3 regions of the Uniformispora flossi genome follow, and region 1 is predicted to be linked to each of the others. Evidence: riboswitches for the same ligand, from Rfam matches in the RefSeq annotation. Region 1 holds a riboswitch; each other region holds the start of a gene.
What was found. Region 1 has a riboswitch for cobalamin ahead of nicT (Nickel transporter NicT). Riboswitches for the same ligand answer to the same signal wherever they lie in the genome.
Positions count from the first base shown of each region.

Region 2: it holds a riboswitch for cobalamin, as region 1 does, so the genes downstream of both, cobN (cobaltochelatase subunit CobN) here and nicT (Nickel transporter NicT) in region 1, are expected to answer to the same signal.
Region 3: it holds a riboswitch for cobalamin, as region 1 does, so the genes downstream of both, ACPA54_RS05265 (ribonucleoside-diphosphate reductase subunit alpha) here and nicT (Nickel transporter NicT) in region 1, are expected to answer to the same signal.

Region 1 is NZ_JBMULZ010000007.1:327,896-335,363, forward strand. Features, by position in the region: gene ACPA54_RS18655 (MFS transporter) at 1-482, shown strand, start outside; gene ACPA54_RS18660 (APC family permease) at 511-2,487, opposite strand; gene nicT (Nickel transporter NicT) at 2,636-3,838, opposite strand; cobalamin riboswitch at 3,950-4,075, opposite strand; gene ACPA54_RS18670 (4'-phosphopantetheinyl transferase family protein) at 4,260-4,949, opposite strand; gene ACPA54_RS18675 (antibiotic biosynthesis monooxygenase family protein) at 5,033-5,395, opposite strand; gene ACPA54_RS18680 (hypothetical protein) at 5,578-6,120, opposite strand; gene ACPA54_RS18685 (helix-turn-helix transcriptional regulator) at 6,176-7,201, opposite strand; gene ACPA54_RS18690 (RidA family protein) at 7,297-7,468, shown strand, end outside.
Region 2 is NZ_JBMULZ010000009.1:247,827-255,294, reverse strand. Features, by position in the region: gene cobN (cobaltochelatase subunit CobN) at 1-2,368, opposite strand, end outside; cobalamin riboswitch at 2,496-2,635, opposite strand; gene ACPA54_RS21550 (response regulator) at 2,715-3,371, opposite strand; gene ACPA54_RS21545 (sensor histidine kinase) at 3,368-4,606, opposite strand; gene ACPA54_RS21540 (hypothetical protein) at 4,929-5,666, shown strand; gene pruA (L-glutamate gamma-semialdehyde dehydrogenase) at 5,740-7,377, opposite strand; gene ACPA54_RS21530 (proline dehydrogenase family protein) at 7,437-7,468, opposite strand, start outside.
Region 3 is NZ_JBMULZ010000002.1:214,913-222,380, reverse strand. Features, by position in the region: gene ACPA54_RS05285 (GNAT family N-acetyltransferase) at 1-221, shown strand, start outside; gene ACPA54_RS05280 (metal-dependent hydrolase) at 229-1,164, opposite strand; gene ACPA54_RS05275 (SDR family oxidoreductase) at 1,199-3,010, opposite strand; gene ACPA54_RS05270 (M24 family metallopeptidase) at 3,007-3,945, opposite strand; cobalamin riboswitch at 4,195-4,424, shown strand; gene ACPA54_RS05265 (ribonucleoside-diphosphate reductase subunit alpha) at 4,495-6,933, shown strand; gene ACPA54_RS05260 (ribonucleotide-diphosphate reductase subunit beta) at 6,981-7,468, shown strand, end outside.

The DNA.
Region 1 (7,468 bases):
TGACGATCCCGCTGCTGCTCATCGGCCTCGGCATCGGCGCGCTGGCCTCGCAGCTCGGGGCGGTGACGGTGTCGGCGGTCCCCGACGAGCAGAGCGCCGAAGTGGGCGGCGTGCAGAACGCGGTGACCAACCTCGGCGCGTCGATCGGCACCGCGCTGGCCGGCTCGATCCTCATCGCGGCGATGACCGGCTCGTTCCTGAGCAGCGTCGACAACAACCCGGCGGTCCCCGCCGACGTGAAGAGCCAGGCATCGGTGCAATTGGAGAGCGGCGTCCCGTTCCTCAGCGACGCCCAGCTCCGCGACGCCCTCGACGCGGCCCAGGTCAGCCCCGAAGTCGCCGACGCCGCCCTCGACGCCAACACCTCGGCACGCCTGGACGGCCTGCGCGCGGCCTTGGCCGTCCTGGCCTTCATGTCGATCGTGGCGCTGTTCTTCACCCGCCGCATGCCCACGCGCCCGGTCGGGTCTCCCGGAGGCTGAGACCGTCGCGGAGCGGCAGGGGGCCCGGTCAGCCCACGTGGACGTGCGGGCGGCGGGCCGGGTCGGGCTCCGCCTCGCGGAGCACTTCGCGGGTCACCGGGGCGACTTCGCCTTGTCCGAAGAGGAAGAACCGCAGGAAGTTGGCGAGCGGGTTGCCTTCCGTCCACTCGAAGTAGATGTGCGGGAGCTGCCCGGAGGCGTCGCGGACGTGCAGGAGCAGCGCGGCGAGCGCGTTCGGTACCGAGGAGCTTTCCAGCGTGAGCACCCGGTACCTGTTGTGCAGGACTTCGCCCTTGACCCGCATGCCCGCCTCGAATTCGGACGGGTCCACGATCGTCACCTCGACGAAGATCACGTCGTCGCCCTCCGGGATGAGGTTGTCGGCGCGGATCTGCGCGGACTTGTCGCGGTACTCGGCCTCGTCGCGGGTGCCCGGCTGGTTGGCGATGAAGCGGATGGTGCGGCGCGTGGAGTCGCGGACGAACCGCTCCGCCATATTGTCGAGTTCCATGTCGGTCACCCGCAGCTCGAACGACCGCACGAGGCGCGAGAGCAGCGACAGCGCCATGATCCCGGCGATGAAGCACGCGCCGATCTTGACGCCGTCCGGGCGCTCGATGACGTTGACCGCGGTCGTGTAGACGAACACGGCCGCGATGACCCCGAACCCGATCGTCCAGCCGCGCTGCCGGGCCCGGCGCGCGGCGATGGTGACGGCGATCGCCGCCGACGTGATGAGGACGAGCACGCCGGTCGCGTAGGCGCCGCCCTGCTCGTCGACGCTGGCATCGAAGATCGAGGTGACGAGGAAGCCGACGAGGGTGAAGACGATGACCATCGGGCGGACGGCGCGCGCCCACTGCGGGGCCATGCCGTACCGCGGGAGGTAGCGCGGCATCAGATTGAGCAGGCCCGCCATCGCGGAGGCCCCGGCGAACCACAGGATGAGGATCGTGGAGACGTCGTACACGGTGCCGAACGCGGACCCGAGGTTCTCGTGGGCGAGGTACGCCAGCGCGCGCCCGTTGGCCGGGCCGCCTTCCTTGAAGTCGTCCTTCGGGATGAGCACCGTGGTGATGAAGCTGCTGCAGATGAGGAAGACGCTCATGATGAGCGCCGCGGTGGTGAGCAGCTTCTTGGTGTCCCTGATCCGCGCCGCGGGCCGGTCCGGGTCGTCGTCCGCCGCGCCCTGCACATGCGGCATGACGGCGACGCCGGTCTCGAACCCGGACAGGCCCAGCGCGAGCTTCGGGAAGACCACCAGCGAGACGCCGATCATCAGCCATATGCTGCCGCGCTCGGCGACCAGCGCGTGCCGCCAGTCGCCGACCACGTGCGGGTGGGCGAAGACCTGCCACAGGCCGTCCGCCACGACGACGGCGTTGAGCACGAGGTACACGCCGACCAGCAGCACGGCCAGGTTGATCGCCTCGCCGAAGCCCTTGAGGAAGACCGCCCCGAGCAGCGCGACCATCAGCAGCGTGATGAGGACCTCGTGGCCGCTGAGGGTGGCCGTGAAGTGCGGGTTCTCGGTGACGTGCGCGGTGGCGTCCGCGGCGGACAGCGTGATGGTGATGAGGAAGTCGGTCGCCGCGAAGCCCAGCAGCGTCAGGACGAACAGCTTGCCCTTCCAGAACGACAGCAGCCGCTCCAGCATCGCGATCGAGCCCTCGCCGTGCGGGCTCTCCTCGGCGACGCGCCGGTAGACCGGCAGCGCGCCGAAGAGCGTCAGCGCCACGAGCACGACGGTCGCGAGCGGCGAGAGCAGCCCGGCCGCCAGCGCGGCGATACCGGGCTGGTAGCCGAGCGTGGAGAAGTAGTCGAGACCCGTCAGGCACATCACGCGCCACCAGGGCCGGCCCTGCTGGGGGGCACCCGACGTTTCCGCCGCCGCCCGTGTCCCCCCGGTCTCCCCGGTCCCCGCGGGAGCGTGTTTGCCGATGTCGGCCTGGTCCTCGAGGAGCCACGCGCGCAGGCGTGAGCGGGGTATGGCGGGCGCGGACATGGCGGTGGCGGTTCTCCTGTCGAGCGTGCGGGTCCGGAGGGTCCGGGAGCCCACGCCGCCGACCGGCGGCTGCGCGACGTCGAACGTACACACGGCGGAGCGTCAGGAACCCCCGTCCGGGCGTCAAGATCGCGTCAGGATTCGGGCCCTAACATTGCTTGACCGTCCCTTGGTCCCCGCTTGAATCGACTGCGTCGATCGGGTCGACGGCGTCCATCGGGTCGACCGCGCCCCCGTCCGCCGCGGGTGCGGTGCGGAGCCCCTGCGTCCACTTCTCCTCGATCCGGCCGAAGCGCCACACCGCGACCGCGACCGCCCAGATGGCGAAGAAGAGCCCCACGATCGCGTAGCCGACGAGGTTGAGGTCCACCCCGCTCACCCGGTCCCAGAACGAGCCGTGCAGGTCGAAGCGGTCGGCGAGCAGGGCGAGGATCTCGACGCTGCCGATGATCAGCGCGACGGCGACGGACAGCGCCGTGATGGTGAGGTTGTAGTAGACCTTCCGCACCGGCTTGGAGAACGCCCAGCCGTAGGCGAAATTCATGAACGTGCCGTCGATCGTGTCCAACAGCGTCATCCCGGCGGCGAACAGCACCGGCAGGCACAGGATCGCGTACCACGGCAGCCCCGAGGCGGAGCCGGAGCCGGCCAGCACCAGCAGCGACACTTCGGTGGCGGTCTCGAAGCCGAGGCCGAAGAGCAGGCCGACCGGGAACATCTGCCACGGCTTGGTGATCGACTTCATGACCCCGCCGAGCAGCCGGTTCATGAAGCCCCGGTTGTTCAACTGGTCTTCGAGCGCGGCTTCGTCGTAGCTGCCGCCGCGCATGGTCCGGAAGACCTTCCAAATACCCACCAGGATCACGATGTTGACGATCGCGATGACGTACAGGAAGGTGCCGGATATTCCCGTGCCGACGACCCCGGTGACGTCGTGCAGGGTGGAGTCGTCCGCAAGCGGTCCGACGAACACCTTGATGCCGAGCGACAGCAGCAGCGCCAGGCCGAACACCACGGACGAGTGCCCCAGCGAGAACCAGAACCCCACCGACAGCGGGCGCTTGCCGTCGTGCATCAGCTTGCGGGTGGTGTTGTCGATCGCCGCGATGTGGTCGGCGTCGAACGCGTGCCGCATGCCCAACGTGTACGCGGTGACGCCGATGCCGATGCCGAACGTCTTGGTGCCGACGCTGTAATGCTCGGGCGCGACCAGGACGACGAGCACGAACCAGCCGACGACGTGCAGCCCGACGACGACGCCCGCCATCGCGGCCAACCGCAGCCACTCGGCCCGCTCCAGCGACCCGCCCGCGCTACGCCATCCTCCGGTGGCGGGTGTTGCGCTGCTCATCGGGAAACCCCCGTCGTACGGGGGACGTTCGGGCGCAGCACAACAGACACGGCGAATCACCGGCCTCTCTCGGGGAAATCCGCCCCGGGTTGTCGAGGGAGGCGACGACGTGAGTCTCCTGGCTCTCGGATCAACGCTCGTCCCGGCCTTCCAACCCCTGGGTGGGGCCGTGGCCGTCGCGGGATTCGCTCCCCGATCACAGTGGCGGGACCGCACCGGATTCGCACCGGTTTCCTCGGGCCGCCGTCGCCTTGCGCCCGTAGCATCGCACGCCGCGGTGCCCGGGCGATGCGGGGGGAGCGGCGGGGCGGCGCACGCTGCATGCGCGCGTGGCCTCGTCGGCGGGACCATCCCCGGTCACCGGTCGACGAGGCCACGCGGGTTCTACAAGGTTGTCATTGGTGCTGTGCCGTGGGGAACGTCAGCCGGCGGGCACGGCGATCGCGGTGACGACGATGCCGCCGGCGACCTTCCACCGCCCCGTGAAGCCGTCCAGGCCCGCGGGGCGGTCGTCGGGCAGCAGACGGGCGTGGAAGGTGCCGGCGGCGGGGTCGAACCGCACCTCGGCGTCCTCGAAGCCGAGCCAGCGGCGGGTGAGCGGGAACCAGGCCTTGTAGACGGCTTCCTTGGCGCTGAAGAGCAGGCGGTCCCACGGGACTTCCGGCATGTCCGCGGCCGGCCCGGCGAGCGCGGTGCGCTCGCCGGGGGAGGAGACCGAACAGAGGACGCCGCCGGGCAGCGGCGCCGCTTCCTCGGCGTCGATGCCGAGGGTCCGGATCCGGGTGGCCGGCGCGACCGCCGCGGCCCGGTACCCCGCACAGTGCGTCATGCTGCCGACCAGCCCGTCCGGCCAGGCCGGGGCCCCGCGCTCGCCGGGCAGCAGCGGTGCCGCGGGCACGCCCAGTAGGGCGAGCGCCTCCCGGGCGCACCGGCGTACCGTCGTGAACTCCCGCCTCCGCTTGTCGACGGCGCGGGCGATCGCCGCCTCCTCCTCGGGGAACAGCACCGTCCCGGGCGGGTCGTCGAAGCACGCGACGGCCACCACGTCCGGCGGCAGCACGGCGGCCAGCAGGTCACCGGCGGCATGCACCGGGGCGGCTTCCGACGTCATGTTTCCCCCTGGCTCGGTCCGGCTCGACGCAGTTCTGCTTCATGTGGTTCTGCTTCCGGCGGCAGCGCCGCCGTCAGAGAAGACTAGGCTGCCGGACCCTCCGGCCCCGGCCCGACCTCCCGGACGACCGTGTACGTCGGCACGCCGCTCATCCGCGGCTCCGCCTTCCCCGTCAGCCCTTCCAAGGCCTTGCCGATGGCCGCCATGCGGCCGTCGGTATCGGACGTCTCCACGAAGTGGCGGTAGTCCGCTTCGCTCTCCCAATGCACGATGTTGTAGACGCGGGTGCCGTCGGTACTGACGTGGAAACGCGCCGAGCGGTAGCCGGGGTAGAAGCGCACCCAGCGCTCCTGGATCTCCGCGAACGCGGCGACCAGTTCGCGCTGGGTCGCGGGGCCGTCGACGGTGTAGTCGATGATCGAGTAGAAGCCGGAATCGGTGGTCATCGGGACACTCCTCGGCAGGGCATCAAGGGCGATGCGGTGGGGTTGGTCGGCCATCCTGCAACGTGAAGTCAGGTTGAAGTCAACGGATCCGACCTGCGCGCGGTCCGGTTGCCGTGCCCGTGCCCCTGCACCTGCCCTTGCCCCTGCCCCTGCCCCTGCCCTGCTGGGTCTGCCCCCCGGTGTCAGGCCGCGTCGCGGGACAGCCAGATCTCCCGGTTGGCGTCCTCGCTCGTGACCTGCCACCCCAACGGGCGGGCGAGGGCGGCGACGTCGTCGGCGGTGAGCGTGCGCCGGTCGCAGGCCATCAGCGAGATCTTCGGCTGCGGCAGCGGCTCGTCCCCCGGCGCGGCCTTCGCCCGCTTCTTGGCGTCGGCGGCGGTGGCCTTGGCGGTGGTCACCCGCAGCTTCTCGGCGGCCCATTCCCGCCACTCGGCCTCGGTCCCGCGCAGTTCCAGCCGCAGCCGGCGGCGGCCGATCCACACGTTGGAGGACGACGTCCGGCTGACCCCGCGGCCGCTCGAACCCGACCCGGGCGAACCGATGTTCCCGAGCGCCGCGACGACCACCCACGCGAGGATCAGCACACACCCGACGACGATGCCCAGCACGATCAACGGCTGGCCGTAGAACTGCGCCCGCACCCCGGCGGGGGAGCGGCGCGGCGCGGGGCCGCGGGCCGGGGCGTCGGCCGGTTCCCCCGGCGGGATCGGCTGCGTGGTCGACATGCGGCCATGCTGGCAGCGGGCCCGCTCTGCGGAAGGGCGTTGGGTCAGCGATTGGTCAAGCCGGGTTCTGGGGTGTGCCGGGTCGCGGCACCGGGTTCTGAGGTACGCCGCTCCCGTAGCGGGCCGCGAGGGCGGTGGCGCGGTCGCGCAGGGATTCCCGCAGCCATTCCGGGGACAACGCTTCGGCGCCGGTAGCGAGTTGCCAGAGAGCCCATTCGGCGTGGCGGGCGTCTTGGAAGGTGGCGTGCAGGCGCAGCAGGCCGTCGTCGTCTGTCTCCGCGCCGTCGACGGTCAGCGCGGTTTTCGCCAGTTCGTCCCGGCGGGCCGGGTCGAGCCGGAGCAGCACGGTGACTTGGTCGCCGCCGGTACGGAACCGCGTGCTGCGGTCCCGCCACGCACGGTCGAGGTCGACCCGGTCCGGCCGCTGTGCCGGTTCGTCGAGTTCCTCGGCGGCGGCGATCCGGGACAGCCGGTAGGTGCGGTCGGCACCCGACCGCGCGGCCAGGAGGTAGCCCTGGCCGCGGACGGTGACCAGGCCGACGGGGTCGACGGTGCGCCAGGCTGGGGCCCGGTCGCCGTCCGCCGCCGCGTAGCGGATGCGCAGCTTGTGCCCGGCGAGGACCGCGCGCCGGACTTCGGCCACGACCGCGTCCGGCAGTTCCTCGTCGACCGTGCTGCGGGCCAGCAGATCGGTCTCCGGGTCGACGAGCAGCCGCCGCGCCGCGCCGGCCGCGGTGGCTTGCTGGTCCTCCGGGAGCGCGTCGACGACTTTGCGCATGGCCGAGGCCAGTGGCGTGCCGAGGCCGAACGCCTGGGCACCGCGGCGTGATCCGGCGACGAGCAGGGCGAGCGCCTCGTCGTGGTTCAGGCCGGTGAGCTCCGTGCGGAAGCCGGGCAGCAGCGTGAAGCCGCCGTTCCGGCCGCGCTCGGCGTACACGGGGACGCCGGACGCCGAGAGCGCCTCGATGTCCCGCAGCACCGTCCGCGTGGACACCTCCAGCTCGCGGGCCAATGCGGTCGCGGACAGCCGGCCGTGCTGCCGCAGCAGCAGGACCATCGAGACCAGCCGATCGGCACGCATCCGAAAACGCTACCGGAATACATGACATTCGATGTCGTGTATTCGCTGCGAGGCTTCACCCGACTCCCGTTCGCCACCCAGGAGAGGTGACTCCCATGGCCCACACCCTCGTCAACCCGGACGGCCTGCACGACCCGACCCCGTTCGGCTACGCACACACCGCCGCGGTCCCGGCCGGTGCCGAACTGGTCCTGATCGCAGGCCAGTACGCCTCGGACCCGGACGGCGCCGTCGTCTCCGCCGACTTCGCCGAGCAGGTGAAGCGGA
Region 2 (7,468 bases), on a different contig from region 1:
CCAACGCGTGCAGCACGGCGGCGATTTCGTCGCCCGTGCGGTCCAGCCGCGGGACGACCTCGGTGGCGGCGAAGGCCAACACCTCGGCGACCGGGGGAGCTTCGGCACCGAGTACCGAGGACACGACCGCGGGCGCCGCGGCCGGGTCCCAGCCGCGCTCCTCCATCGCCGCGACCAGCGCATGCGCGGCCGCTTCCGCGTCGTCGGTCTCCCGGCGCGTCGCGGTGCCGCCCTCCACCAGGCCGAGGGCCTCGCGCAGACCGGGCAGCGCGGCCGTACGGCCGCCCCACACCTGCCGGGCGCGCAGCATCGCGGTGACCAGGTTCACCCGTCCCTCGCCGGTCGGGGCGGTGCCGAGGATGTGCAGGCCCTCGCGGATCTGCGCGTCCTTGACCTCGCACAGCCACCCGTCGAGGTGCAGCAGGAAGTCGTCGAACTCGGCCTCGTGCGGCCGGTCGCCGATACCGAGGTCGTGGTCGAGGCGGGCGGCCTGGACGAGGGTCCAGATCTGCGCCTGCACCGCCGGGGCCTTGGCCGGGTCGAGGGCGGAGACGTTGGCGTACTCGTCCAGGAGCTGTTCGAGACGGGTGAGGTCGCCGTAGGTCTCGGCGCGCGCCATCGGCGGCACGAGGTGGTCGACGATCACGGCGTGCGCGCGGCGCTTGGCCTGGGCGCCCTCGCCCGGGTCGTTGACCAGGAACGGGTAGACCAGCGGCAGGTCGCCGAGCACCGCGTCGGGCCCGCACTCGGCGGACAGGCCGAGGTTCTTGCCCGGCAGCCACTCCAGCGTGCCGTGCTTGCCGAGGTGGACGAGCGCGTTCGCGCCGAAGCCGCCGGTCGCGCGGGCGCTGTCCAGCCACCAGTAGGCGGCCAGGTAGTGGTGGCTCGGCGGCAGGTCCGGGTCGTGGTAGATCGCGACGGGGTTCTCGCCGAAGCCGCGCGGCGGCTGGATGATGAGGACGACGTTCCCGGCGCGCAGCGCGGCGAGGACGATTTCGCCGTCCGGGTTGCGGGAGTGGTCGACGTACAGTTCGCCGGGCGGCGGGCCCCAGTGCTCTTCGATGTTGGCGCGCAGGCCGACCGGGAGCTTGGCGTAGCGCTCGCGGTATTCGGAGGCGCCGATGCGCACCGGGTTGCCTTCGAGCTGGGCTTCGGACAGCCACTCGGGGTCTTGTCCGCCGGCCGCGATGAGCGCGTGGATCAGCGCGTCGCCGTCCGCGGGTTCCAGGCCGGGCAGCGCGTCGGAGCCGGCCACGGGACCGACGTCGTAGCCGGCATCGCGCATTGCGCGCAGTAGGGCGACGGCGCTGGCGGGGGTGTCGAGGCCGACGGCGTTGCCGATGCGGGCGTGCTTGGTCGGGTACGCGGACAGCACGACGCCGATGCGCCGTTCCGCGGGCGGCACATGCCGCAGCGCGGCGTGCCGGACGGCGATCCCGGCGACGCGAGCGGCGCGTTCCGGGTCGGCGGCGTAGAAGGTGAGGCCGTCGGCGCCGGTCTCCTTGAAGGAGAACGGCACGGTGATGAGGCGGCCGTCGAACTCCGGCACGGCGACCTGGGTGGCGGCGTCCATCGGCGAGAGGCCCGCGTCGCCGGCTTCCCATTCGGCGCGGCTGGTGGTGAGGCTCAGGGCCTGGAGCACGGTGATGTCGAGGGCGGCCAGCGCGCCGACGTCCCAGGCTTCGTCGTCGCCGCCCGCGGACACCTCGGCGGGGCGTGCGCCGCCCGCCGCGAGCACGGTGACGAGGAGGGCGTCGACCTCGGCGATCGCCTCGAACAGCTCGGGGTCGGCGCCGCGCAGCGAAGCGCACCAGACCGGCACGGCGCGTCCGCCCGCGTTCTCGATGGCGTCGCACAGGGTGCCGACGAAGGCGGTGTTTCCGGCCAGGTGGTGGGCGCGGTAGTAGAGCACGCCGACGGCGGGCGCGTCCGGGTTGCGCGACTCCCGCTCCAGGCGTCCCCAGGTGGGGACTTCGGCAGGCGCTTCGAAGCCGTGGCCGGTGAGGAGCAGCGTGTCGGAGAGGAACCGGTAGAGGTTCGTCAGGTTGTCCGCGCCGCCCTGCGCGAGGTACGCGTGGGCTTGCGCGCTCACCCCGGCGGGCACCGTCGCCAGCTCCATGAGGGCGGCGTCGGCGGCTTGTTCGCCGGAGACCACGACGACCGGGCGGGGCCCGGCGAGGAGTGCGTCGAGGCCTTCCTCCCAGGCGCGGCGGCCGCCGAGGAGGCGGACGACGACGAGGTCGGTGCCGTCCACCAGCGCGGGCAGGTCGGCCGCGGACGTGCGGGCCGGGTTGGCGAGGCGCCATGCGCCGTCGCTCGCCTTGGCGCTGAGGAGGTCGGTGTCGGAGGTGGAGAGGAGGAGGATCACCGGGCCGACCGCGCCTTCGCATCGCCGCGCCGGGTCGCGGATGCGGCCGGTGCGTATACGTGCGTGCAGGTCGGACGGCAGGACGAAGTCGCCACAGCGCGCGCCTCTCCGGGGTCCTCGCCCCATCGGACAATCGGGGCCGGGCGCGCAGTTCCTGACTCCCCGCCGCATGCTGCGGCGGGTCACAGTGGCGGGACCGTCCCGGATTCGCACCGGGTTCCTGACTGCGCCCTCCCCACACCGGCGACGCCGGCGCCCGCTCAGCATCGCCTAGCGGCCGGTCGCCCTGCAAGTTCCCCCAATCGAGGGATTTGCCACGTTCGCGGCGGCGGCGCGCGGTGCCTCCCTATCCGGTCGGCTCGCAGAGCCCCCACTCGTGGGCGAGCACCGCGGCCTGGGCCCGGCTGCGCACCCCGAGCTTCGGCAGGATCCGGCTGACGTGCGTCTTGGTGGTGGCTTCGGCCATGTCCAAGTGCACCGAGATCTCCAGGTTGGAGAGGCCGCGGCCGAGGCAGGCGAGCACCTCGCGCTCCCGCGGGGTGAGCGCGGCAAGCGCCTCGGGCGGTTCGGCCGGGCCGCGCGGACGCGGCGCGGCGAACTCGGCGATGAGGCGGCGGGTGACGGCGGGCGCGATGATGCCTTCGCCGCGGGCGACGGTACGCACGGCCTCGGTCAGCACCGCGGCCTCCGCGTCCTTGAGCAGGAATCCGGCGGCGCCCGCACGCAGCGCCCCGAACACGTATTCGTCCAGGTCGAACGTGGTGAGCACCAGCACATCGGCCAAGTGTTCGGCCACCACCGCGCGGGTCGCGGCGACGCCGTCCAGGCGCGGCATCTGCACGTCCATCACGACGACGTCGGGGCGCAGTTCGCGGGCCAGCGCGACGGCCTCCTCGCCGTCCGCGGCCTCGCCGACCACCTCGATGCCGTCGGCGGCGCGCAGGATCATCACGAGTCCGGCGCGCACGGCGCCCTGGTCCTCGGCGACGACGACCCGGATCACGACGCGGCCTCCCGGGCCTCCCGGGCCGCGCGCGGCGCGCGGGCGGCGTCGCGCTGCTCGGCCTTGCACGGCAGTTCGGCGCGCACCCGCCACAGCCCGTCGTGCGGTCCCGCCTCGAAGCGGCCGCTGAGCAGCGCGGTGCGTTCCCGCATGCCGACCAGGCCCGCACCGGCGCCGGGGGCGCGCGGCCCGTCCGGGGCGGCGACGTAGGTGCTTTCCACGGCGACGACCAGGCAGCCGCGGGTGTGCCGCACGCGCACGGTCACCGGACCGGGCGCGGCGTGCTTCATCGCGTTCGTCAGCGACTCCTGCACGATGCGGTACGCGGCCAGTTCGACCGGCGCGGGCAGCACCGTGCCGACCGGGCGCGTGTCGTCGAGGACGAAGGTGAACCCGTCGGCCGAGCCGCTGCGCTCCGCGCGCCCCATCATCGCGTCGAGCGAGTCCAGCCGCGGCACCGCCGCGGACTCCTCGAATCCGGTCTCGCCTCCGCCGCCGTCGCGCAGCAGCCCGATGAGGCGGCGCATCTCGGCAAGGCCTTGCACGCTGCTCTCCCGGATGATGCCGAGCGCCTGCTTGGTGGCGTCCGGGTCGCCGGCCGCGACGGACATCGCCGCGGTCGAGTGGATCGCGATCGCGGACAGGTGATTGGCGACCACGTCGTGCAACTCGCGGGCCATCCGCGCGCGTTCCTCGGAGACCGCGGCGCGGCGGTCCAACTCGGCGAGCAGCGCGGTCTGTTCGGCCCGCAGGCGCTCGGCGGCTGCTTCGTCGCGGTGGGTGCGGATGATCCACGCGGTCGACGCGGGCGCCAGGGTGATCAGCCCGGCGAAGACGCCGATCAGCAGCGCCTGGGGCTGCTGCATGATGCCGAGCGCGACGATGGTGGCGGAGAGCGAGAGGACGAGCGCCGTCGGGGTCATACGGCGCGCCCACGGCAGCGGGCCGTAAAGGGTGGTGGCGTACACCAGGTCGGTGAACATCACGATCGTGGCGATGTTGCCGCCGGAGACGGTGTCCGCGGCGAGGGCCGCGAAGCCGACCAGGACCGCGGCACGCGGCGCGATCCGCCGGGCGACTTCGGCACTGGCCATGACGGCGAGGGGCACCAGCTGCCAGGCCCGCGGGACGCTGAAGTCGTTGTTCTCCAGGCCCAGCGTCCACAGCACGACGCCGCCGACCAGCCCGGCGACGGCGATGCCGACGTCGCTCCGGTGAGGTCGGGCCGATTGCATGCGCCGCCTTCCGCGTGGTGTCCGATGGGTGCCCGGGGGCCGGGCACAGGCTCCGGGCGGCGGCCCCCGCGCCGCGGCCCTCCGGGCCTCCCGGCCACCCTACGTGACCGGTGCCGCCTCCTCTCCCGGTCGCGGACGCGCCGCCGGGCGTACATCGAACGATGCAGCCGGTAATCGGCGCGGGTGGCGACGAAACGGGGCCCTTACGCCGGAAGGCTGGGGTGTGGCGCCCGACCGTGGCCCTCATCGGACCGGCCGGCGCCGCCGTCCCCACCAGGCCGGCGCCACGCACGCGCCGGCCGACGATCTACGGAGCCGTCCCATGCTGGTCACCCTGGTCATCGCCTGCGAGGTCGGGTTCTGGCTGCTGCTGGCGGCCGGGTTGACGGCCCGCTACGGCCTCAAGTGGCGGCGGACAAGCGGCGTCCTGCTGGTGTCCGTGCCCGTCGTGGACGTCGTCCTGCTGGTCGCCACGATCGTCGACCTGCGGCGCGGCACGACGGCGAACTGGTCGCACGGCCTCGCCGCCGCCTACATCGGTTTCTCGGTCGCCTACGGCCACTATCTGGTCAAGCGCGCCGACGCCTGGGTCGCCTACCGCTTCGCGGGCGCACCCAAGCCGCCCAAGCCGCCGAAGTACGGCACGGCGCGCGCAAAATACGAGTGGCAGATCGCCCTGCGCACGGTCATGGCCGCAGTCGTCGCCATCGGGCTGCTCCAGTGCGCGATCTGGATGGTCGGCGACGCCGCGCGGACCGCGGCCCTGACCTCGACGCAGAGCCGCATGCTGTGGATCGGCGGCATCAACGTGGTCATCGCGCTGACCTACACCCTGTGGCCGAAGGAGGCCCCGAAGTCCGCGGACAGTGCGCAGAAGGAGCGGAAGGACCTGAAGGCGGACCTGGTCAAGGCCTACGTGCTCGACAAGGCCGCCCGCCGCCACGGCACGGGCACCGGCGACTACGGCACGGGCACCGCGGGCAAGAACCCGCGCGACCGCGACCGGGCATCCGGCGACGCGTCCGCGAACGCGTCGGCCCCGGCGTCGAAGAAGCCGTGAGGCGCGTCCGGGTAGGTCGCGAACGCGTGCGGGCACCCGGCCGCGGTCAGCGCGGCGTCGAAGCGAGTCGGTTTCAGTTGCCGCCGCCCATGTGCGGGTACCGGTAGTCGGTCGGCGGAACCAAGGTCTCCTTGATGGTGCGGGTGCTGGTCCACCGCATCAGGTTCTGCGCCGCGCCGGCTTTGTCGTTGGTGCCGGAGGCGCGCCCGCCGCCGAAGGGCTGCTGGCCGACGACGGCGCCGGTGGGCTTGTCGTTGAGGTAGAAGTTTCCGGCCGCGAAGCGCAGCACCTCGGAGGCCTCGGCGAGCGCGGCGCGGTCCTGCGCGATGACGGCACCGGTGAGGGCGTACGGCGACACCGATTCCATCTGGCGCAGCATCGGCGCCCAGTCGGCGTCCTCGTAGACGTGCACGGCGAGGATCGGGCCGAAGTACTCGTCACGGAAGACCTCGTTCTCGGGGTCGTCGGAGACCAGCAGCGTCGGGCGGACGAAGTAGCCGACGCTGTCGTCGTACGTGCCGCCTGCGACGATCTCGACGCGCGGGTCCGCGGCGGCCCGGTCGATGGCCGCCTTGTTCTTGGCGAAGGCGCGGGCGTCGATGACCGCGCCCATGAAGTTGTCCAGGTCGGTCACGTCGCCCATGGACAGGCCGTCGATCTCCGCGATCAGGTCGTCGCGGAAGCCGGACTCCCACAGCGACCGCGGCACGTACGCCCGCGACGCCGCCGAGCACTTCTGCCCCTGGTACTCGTACGCCCCCCGCACCATGGCCGTCTTCAGCACCGCCGGGTCCGCCGACGGGTGCGCGACGATGAAGTCCTTGCCGCCGGTCTCCCCCACGATCCGCGGATACGTCCGATAGCCGCCGATGTTCGCGCCGACGGTGGACCACAGGTGCCGGAACGTCGCCGTCGAGCCGGTGAAGTGGATGCCCGCGAGATCGGGGTCCGCCAGGACGACCTCGGACACCGCGAGGCCGTCGCCCGGCAGCATGTTGACGACGCCGGGCGGCATCCCGGCTTCTTCCAGCAGGCGCATCAGGTGCCAGGCGGCGACCGTCTGCGTCGGCGACGGCTTCCAGATCACCGTGTTCCCCATCAGCGCGGGCGCCGTCGGCAGGTTGCCCGAGATCGCGCTGAAGTTGAACGGCGTGACCGCGTAGACGAAGCCTTCGAGCGGCCGGTGGTCGAGCCGGTTCCAGACGCCGGGCGAGCTGATCGGCTGCTCGGCGAGGATCTGCCGGGCGAAGTGCACGTTGAACCGCCAGAAGTCGACGAGTTCGCACGGGGTGTCGATCTCCGCCTGCTGCACGGTCTTGGACTGGCCGAGCATCGTCGCGGCGGCGAGGCGCTCCCGCCACGGACCCGCCAGCAGATCCGCGGCCTTGAGGATGATCGCGGCGCGGTCGTCGAACGACAGCGCGCGCCACGCCGGGGCGGCGGCCTTGGCGGCGGCGACGGCGGCCCGCGCGTCGTCCTGCGTGGCGTGCGCGAAGGTGCCGAGGACGGCGGTGTGGCGGTGCGGCTGGACGACGTCGACGCGCGGCCCGCCACCCATCGACTGGACCCCGCCGATCGTCTGGGTCAGCTCCACGGGTTCGCCGGCCTGACGCTTCAATTCGGCTTCCAGGCGGACGCGTTCGGGGCTGCCGGGGGCGTACGAGCGGACCGGTTCGTTGACCGGTGCCGGGACCTGGGTGACGGCGTCCATCAGGGCATGCCTTTCGGTGGGAGGTGCGGGCGTCGGGGCTGCGGGCCGGGCGGGGGCGGTCAGCGGCCGGGCACGAAGGAGCGGAGGAAGA
Region 3 (7,468 bases), on a different contig from region 1:
ACCAAGGCCTCGGCTTGGGCAAACGCATCATGGAAGCACTCAGCGAGGAAATCGACCGCCGCGCCCCCGACGCGGCTTACGTCTCGCTGATCGCCGACGGCGACGCGAAGTACCTGTACGAGAAGTACGGGTTCACCGAAACCGCCCCCGCATCGGTCGGCATGGCCCGCTACCCGCTCCGCAAGCCCTGGAGCGGCCGCGCACCGGAGCCCACCGACTGACCGTGCACTAAGCGCTCAACCGGCCCCGGCGCTCCGCCGCGCGCCGTTCCGCCTCCAGCGCGGCAGGCGAGGTCGCCAGGTAGTCGATCGCCGCCTGCGTCGACGCCTCGCCCTCCGGGTGGTACGACGGCACGAGATACCGCGGAATGGCCTTCACCAGCATCCAGTAGCTCGGCGCCACGCCCTCCGCCGACGCCCGCGCCATGTCCCGCAGCCGGTAGCGGGTGTCCGGGATCGTCGGGTCGTTGCGCATCAGGTAGCTCGCGCCGATCTGCCACAGCCCCAGCAGGATCGGCGCCGTGAACGCCATGGCCTCCACCCGCCGCGCGTACCGCATCGGCCCGCCGAGGTGCTGGTACAGGTCGAACGCCACCGAGCGGTGCTCGACCTCCTCCGCACCGTGCCAGCGCAGCAGGTCGAGCATCATCGGGTCCGCGCCGACCGCGTCCAAGGCCTCGGCCTCCAGCACCCACTTGCCGAGCAGCGCGGTGAAGTGCTCGATCGCGGCGATGATCGACAGCCGCACCCGCAGCCACTCGTGCTTGGGCATCGGCATGTACGGCTTGTCGCCCAGGAAGTCGAAGAAGAACCACTCCAGCCGCCGCGTGTACCCGCGCGTCTCGATGCCCTGCGCCCGCAGGTGGTCCAGCACCGCCGCATGCGAGTAGGAGTGCACCGACTCCTGCCCCATGAACCCGCGCACGTCCTCGCGCAGTTTCTCGTCCGTGATGAACGGCAGGGCTTCCTTGTAGACCTGCACGAACCACTTCTCCCCGGCGGGCAGCAGCAGATGCAGGACGTTGATCAGGTGTGTCGTCGGCGCGTCCCCCGGGATCCAGTGGACGGGTGTGTCCGCCCAGTCGAAGGCCACCCGGCGCGGCCGGATCGGCGTATCGGACGCGGACGCGGATCCGGATGCCGGCAAGCCCAGCGATGTGCTCATTACGCAAACCTCCACAAGCCCGATCGGCGGCACGTCACTTCGGCAAGTCCACCCGCGCCAGCGCCCGCAGCACGCGCGGCGTGAACCGGGACGCGGCACGCGCCGCATGCGCTTCCGGCGTTACCGGCTGCACCGCGGTGTTCTCCGCGACCGCGCGCAGGATCGCGTCGGCGACCTTCTCCGGCGGATAGCCGCGCCGCTGGTACGCCTTCGTGGTCTTCTCCCGCAGCGAGCGCTCCTGCTCCGCGCTCGTCCCCGCGAACCGGGTCGCCCCGGTGATCCCGGTCGCCACGAACCCCGGGCAGATCGCCGTCACACCGATGCCGTAAGCCGCGAACTCGGCGCGCAGGCACTCGCTCAGCATCAGCACCGCGGCCTTCGACGTCGAGTACGCCGGAAGCGACTTCGACGGCTGGAAGGCCGCCGCGGACGCGGTGTTCACGATGTGCCCGCCCTGCCCGCGCTCGGCCATCATCGCGCCGAACAGCCGGCACCCGTGGATCACGCCCCACAGGTTCACATCGAGCGTGCGCTTCCATTCCTCGGGCGTGGTGTCCAGGAACGACCCCGCAATGCCGATACCGGCGTTGTTCACCACCAGGTCCGGCACCCCGTGCACGGCCCGCACCTTCTCCGCCAACTGCGCCATCGCGTCGGCGTCGGACACGTCGACCGCCTCCGGGTGCGCCCCGGCGGCGCCGAGCACCTCGCACAGGTCCGCGGTGCGTCCGGCGGTGGCGGCGTCGCGGTCCACCAGCACCAGCCGCGCGCCGGCTTCGGCAAGCGACAGCGCGGTCGCCCGGCCGATGCCGCTGCCCGCGCCCGTCACGACGGCGAGCTGGCCGGCGAACCGGCTGCGGTACGCGGCGGCGCGGCGCGCCCGGCGGCCCTTGGCGACCGCGACCGTCGCGGGCAGCGGCGCCGCGCCGCGGCCGGCCGGGTCGCCGTCGACGCGGTCGACGAACTCGGCGATCCACCGGGCGAGCAGGTCGGGGCGGGTGCGCGGGACCCAGTGCCCGCCGGAGACCTGGCGGCGCGTCAGGTTGGGGGCGAAGCGGTCGAGTTCGTCGTAGAGGCGCTTGGCGAGGAACTTGTCGCGGTCCGGCACCACGAGCTGCACCGGGATGTCCGTCGTGGCGTCGCGGCGCGGGGCGGCCATGCGGTGGCGCACGTTCGCGCGGTACAGCTTGGCGCCGAATGCGGCGTCCTCGGGCAGCGACGGTTCGGGCGCGCCGAGGGTCTTCTCGTTGCGGCGCATCATCGCGGGCCAGTGCTTGCCGAGGATGCCGCGCCAGGCGAGTTCGGGGGCGACGGGGACGTGCAGGGCGTACACGTACCAGGAGCGGAACATCTGCTCGAGGTTGCGCGACAGTCGCTTCGGTGTCGGCTTGGCCAGGCCCTCGCGGGTGACCAGGGCCAGGTGGTCGAGGCTCGGCCCGGAGATCGTGGTGAACGACGCGATGCGTCCGGCGATGCGCGGCGTGGTCACGAACTCCCAGGCCTGCACGGAGCCCCAGTCGTGTCCGACGAGGTGGACGGTGCCTTCGGGGGCGACCGCGTCCAGGACGTCTTCGAAGTCGTCGGCAAGCCGCTGGAGGACGTAGGCGGAGGTGGCGTCGGGACGGCTGGATTCGCCCGCGCCGCGCACGTCGTACGCGACGATGCGGAACCGGTCGGCGAGGCGGGCGGCGACGTCGCCCCAGATCTCCTTGGTGTCCGGGTAGCCGTGCACCAGGACGACGGTGGGGCCGTCGGCGCGGCCGGCCTCCACGGCGGCCAGGCGGACCCCGTCGGGGGTTTCGACGTCGAAGCGGCGGGCTCCGGGCAGGTCGTGCAGCGTGCTCACGCGGCGGCCTCCTCGGTGACGGCGGACAGGTCGGCGGCGGTGTCGGCGGGAGCCGGGAATCCGGCCCCGGTGCCGGTGAGTTCGGCGCCGTACAGGCCGCGGTCGGCCCAGCGGTGCACGTGCGGGAGGTCGTCGTCGAGCCAGTACGCGTCGCCGTCCTCGGTCACCACCAGCAGTTCCTCGAACTTGGCGCCGACGCCGCGGAATCCGAGGTGTGGTTCGACCGCCCAGAGGCCGGGTGTCGCCGGATGGCCGGAGCTTTTGCGCGGGTTCCACAGCGGCGACCAGCCTTCGCGGTGGCCGCGGATGCCGTCCTTGAGCAGGCCGCGCAAGGCGTTCTGCCCGAAGCCGAAGGCGTGCGGGCGCAGCCGGGCGTCGGCGACCTTGCCGACGCGGTGCGCGATGACGCCGAACGGGTAGGCGCGGTGCCGGTTCTCGTAGCCCTGGCGGGCCATCAGGGCGTCGACATCGAGGTAGATCTGGCGCAGGGTGCGGCCGGCGCGGACGGCCTCGACGATGAAGGCGCGGTGGGTGGCCAGGTCGTCGAGGAGCCGGTCGACGACCGGGTTGGGGCCGAGGGAACTGGCGTACCCGATGTCGGCGGTGTAGCCGTTGTGGACGGGTGCGGCGTCGAGGATGAACGGCATGCCTTCGGTGAGCCGCAGATTCGTGGGGAAGAACTGCAGCGGCACCTTGAAGCCGGTGAACGCGGTGCGGTCGCCGAACCAGGCGAACGGCAGGTGCAGCCAGTCGCGGACGCCGCGGTCGGCGAGCCACCGGCGCATCATCGCCGCGGCCTCGCGCTCGGTGGTGCCCGGGCGCAGTTCGGCCGCGACCGCTTCGGCGCAGTCGTACGCGAGGCGCTGGACGGCGCGGTAGCCGTCGATGTCGGCGCCGGTCGTGCCGGCCGGCGCATCCGTGAGCGGGGTCGCCATGCGGGACCGCCTTCCCGGGGGTCGGGCTGTGAGGGACGAAAGTGAGGCGCGGAAAGGGAAGAGCATCGGGTGTTACCCCGGGTAACATACCCGGGAGTAGTCCCGGGCGGAAGACCCTTCCCGGGAGGCCGACCTTCGCGACACGCCGGACACAACCACTAGGGGTCGCGCGCGCCCTCACCCACTACATATATGCTCCTGCTCGCAGCTGGTTCGCCCGCTCCAAGCAGTCGGAGCGGGCGGCGAAAAGGAACTGATGCCCCGTCAGGTGGCATTTGCGCCTTGGGAAGAGGGAACCCGGTGCGAAACCGGGACTGCCCCCGCAGCGGTGAGCGGGAACGACCGCCGTCACCAAGCACTCCGGGCCCGCGCCCGGGGGAAGCGACGGCCACTAGGACCTCCGTACCCCGGCACACCTCCGTGTGCCGCAGTCCGGCATGCCCGCAAGTCCGAAGACCTGCCAGCCGCCCGTACGCGCCGCACTGTCCGCGAGCGCGCACGGTGGTCACCGCACGTTCAAGCTCGCGAGGAGAGAGCCCCGTGACCGTCATGGACAGCGCGATTCCGCGCGCCCAGACTCGCCCGGCCGAAACCGGCACGCCGCACAACCCCGGTCCGCAGACCGACACCGCACCCGACGCCGCACCCGACGCCGCGCCCAACGCCGACGCGCTGCACGCCGCCGTCCGCGCCCTCGCGGCCGACCTGCCCGACACCGACCCCGCCCGGGTCGCCGACCGGGCCCTCGCCGGCCTCCACGCGGGCGGCACCGCCGCCGACCTCGACGCCCTCGCGGTCCGCACCGCCGCCGAACTCATCGCCGAGGAACCCGAGTACTCGCGTCTCGCCGCGCGCCTCCTGGCCCGCACCATCGCGGCCGAAACCGCCGCGCACGGCATCACCGCCTTCAGCGAAGGCATCGTCCTCGGCCACCGCGAAGGCCTCATCGGCGACACCACCGCCGACTTCGTCGCCGCGAACGCCGCCGCCCTCGACGCCGCCGTCGACGCTGCCCACGCCGAGGGCGCCGACCGCCGCTTCGAGTACTTCGGCCTGCGCACCGTCTACGACCGCTACCTGCTGCGCCACCCCGCGCAGCGCACGGTCGTGGAGACCCCGCAGCACTTCCTCCTGCGCGTCGCCTGCGGCCTCTCGCGCACCGCCGACGAAGCGATCGCGTTCTACCGCCTCATGTCGTCGCTGGCCTACCTGCCCAGCTCGCCGACGCTGTTCAACTCCGGCACCCGGCACACCCAGATGTCGTCCTGCTACCTGCTCGACTCCCCGCAGGACAACCTCGAATCCATCTACGACATGTATGGCCGCATCGCCCGCCTGTCGAAATTCGCCGGCGGCATCGGCGTCGCCTGGACCCGCGTCCGCTCCCGCGGCGCGCTCATCCGCGGCACCAACGGCCACTCCAACGGCATCGTCCCGTGGCTCAACACCCTCGATGCGTCCGTCCAGGCGGTCAACCAGGGCGGCCGTCGCAAGGGCGCCGCGTGCGTCTACCTCGAACCGTGGCACCCCGACGTCCTGGAGTTCCTCGAACTCCGGGACAACACCGGCGAGGAAGCCCGCCGCACCCACAACCTCAACCTGGCCAACTGGATCCCCGATCTGTTCATGCGCCGCGTCGAGGAAGACGGCGTCTGGTCGCTCTTCGACCCGGACGAGCTGCCCGAACTCCCCGACCTGTGGGGCCCGGCCTTCGACGCCGTCTACGAACGGGCCGAACGCGACGGCCGCTACGTCCGCCAACTCCCGGCCCGCGAGCTGTACGCCCGCATGATGCGCACCCTCGCGCAGACCGGCAACGGCTGGATGACCTTCAAGGACGCCGCCAACCGCACCTGCAACCAGGCCGCCGAACCCGGCAACGTCGTCCACCTGTCGAATCTCTGCACGGAGATCCTCGAGGTGACCAGCGACGGCGAAACCGCCGTCTGCAACCTCGGCTCCGTCCAGCTCGGCGCGCACGTCGCCGACGGCGGCCTGGACTGGGACAAGCTCCGCGCCACCGTCCGCACCGCGGTCACCTTCCTCGACCGCGTCATCGACATCAACTACTACCCGACCGGGCAGGCCGCCGCGTCCAACCCGCGCTGGCGCCCCGTCGGCCTCGGCGTCATGGGCCTCCAGGACGTCTTCTTCCGCCTCGGCCTGCCCTTCGACTCCGCCGAAGCCCGGGAAATCTCCACGCGCATCGCCGAGGAGATCTACCTGACCGCGCTGGAAACCTCCTGCGACCTCGCCGCCGCGGCAGGCCCCCACCCGGCGTTCGCCGAGACGCACGCCGCCCGCGGCCGCCTCCAGCCCGACCTGTGGGACGGCGCCACCCCGGCGCAGACCGCCCGCTGGGCCGCGCTGCGCACCCGCGTCGCCGCCCACGGCCTGCGCAACTCGCTCCTCGTCGCCGTCGCCCCGACCGCCACGATCGCGTCGATCGCCGGCGCGTACGAGTGCATCGAGCCGCAGGTCTCCAACCTGTTCAAGCGCGAGACCCTGTCCGGCGAGTTCCTCCAGATCAACACGTACCTGGTCCGCGAACTCAAGGCCCGCGGCCTGTGGACCGCCGCGATCCGCGACCGCATCAAGCGCGCCGAAGGCTCCGTCCAGGACATCACCGAACTCCCGGACGACATCCGCGCTCTGTACCGCACCGCGTGGGAACTCCCGCAGCGCGCGCTCATCGACCTGGCCGCGGCCCGCTCGCCCTACATCGACCAGTCCCAGTCGCTCAACCTGTTCATGGCCGACCCGACCATCGGCAAGCTGTCGTCGATGTACCGGTACGCCTGGTCGACCGGGCTCAAGACGACCTACTACTTGCGGTCCCGTCCCGCGACGCGGATCCAGCAGGCGACCGTGCCGGCCGCCGGCGGCGCCGCGGCCCCGACCCCGACCCCGGCCGCCGTGCCGCTCGCCGACGAAGCCGTCATCGCCTGCTCCCTGGAAAACCCCGAAGCCTGCGAGGCCTGCCAGTGACCCCGACCGCGCCCGTTACGGCGGCCCCCAAGCTCCTCGACCCGGGGATGAACCTCACCCTGCGGCCGATGCGCTACCCCGACTTCTACGAGAAGTACCGGGCCGCGATCCGCAACACGTGGACCGTCGAAGAAGTCGACCTGCACTCCGACCTGCCCGACCTCGACCGGCTCGGCCCCGCGGAACGCCACCTCGTGCAGCGGCTCGTCGCGTTCTTCGCCACCGGCGACACGATCGTCGCCAACAACCTCGTGCTCAACCTGTACCGGCACATCAACGCGCCCGAGGCGCGCCTGTACCTGTCGCGGCAGCTGTTCGAGGAAGCCGTCCACGTCCAGTTCTACCTGACCCTGCTGGACACGTACCTGCCCGACCCGGACGAGCGCGCGAAGGCGTTCGCCGCCGTCGAGCACATCCCGTCGATCCGCCGGAAGGCGGAGTTCTGCTTCCGCCGGATCGACTCAGCGATGGGCCTCGAACAGCTCACCACCCGCGACGAGCGCCGGCAGTTCCTGCTCAACCTCATCTGCTTCGC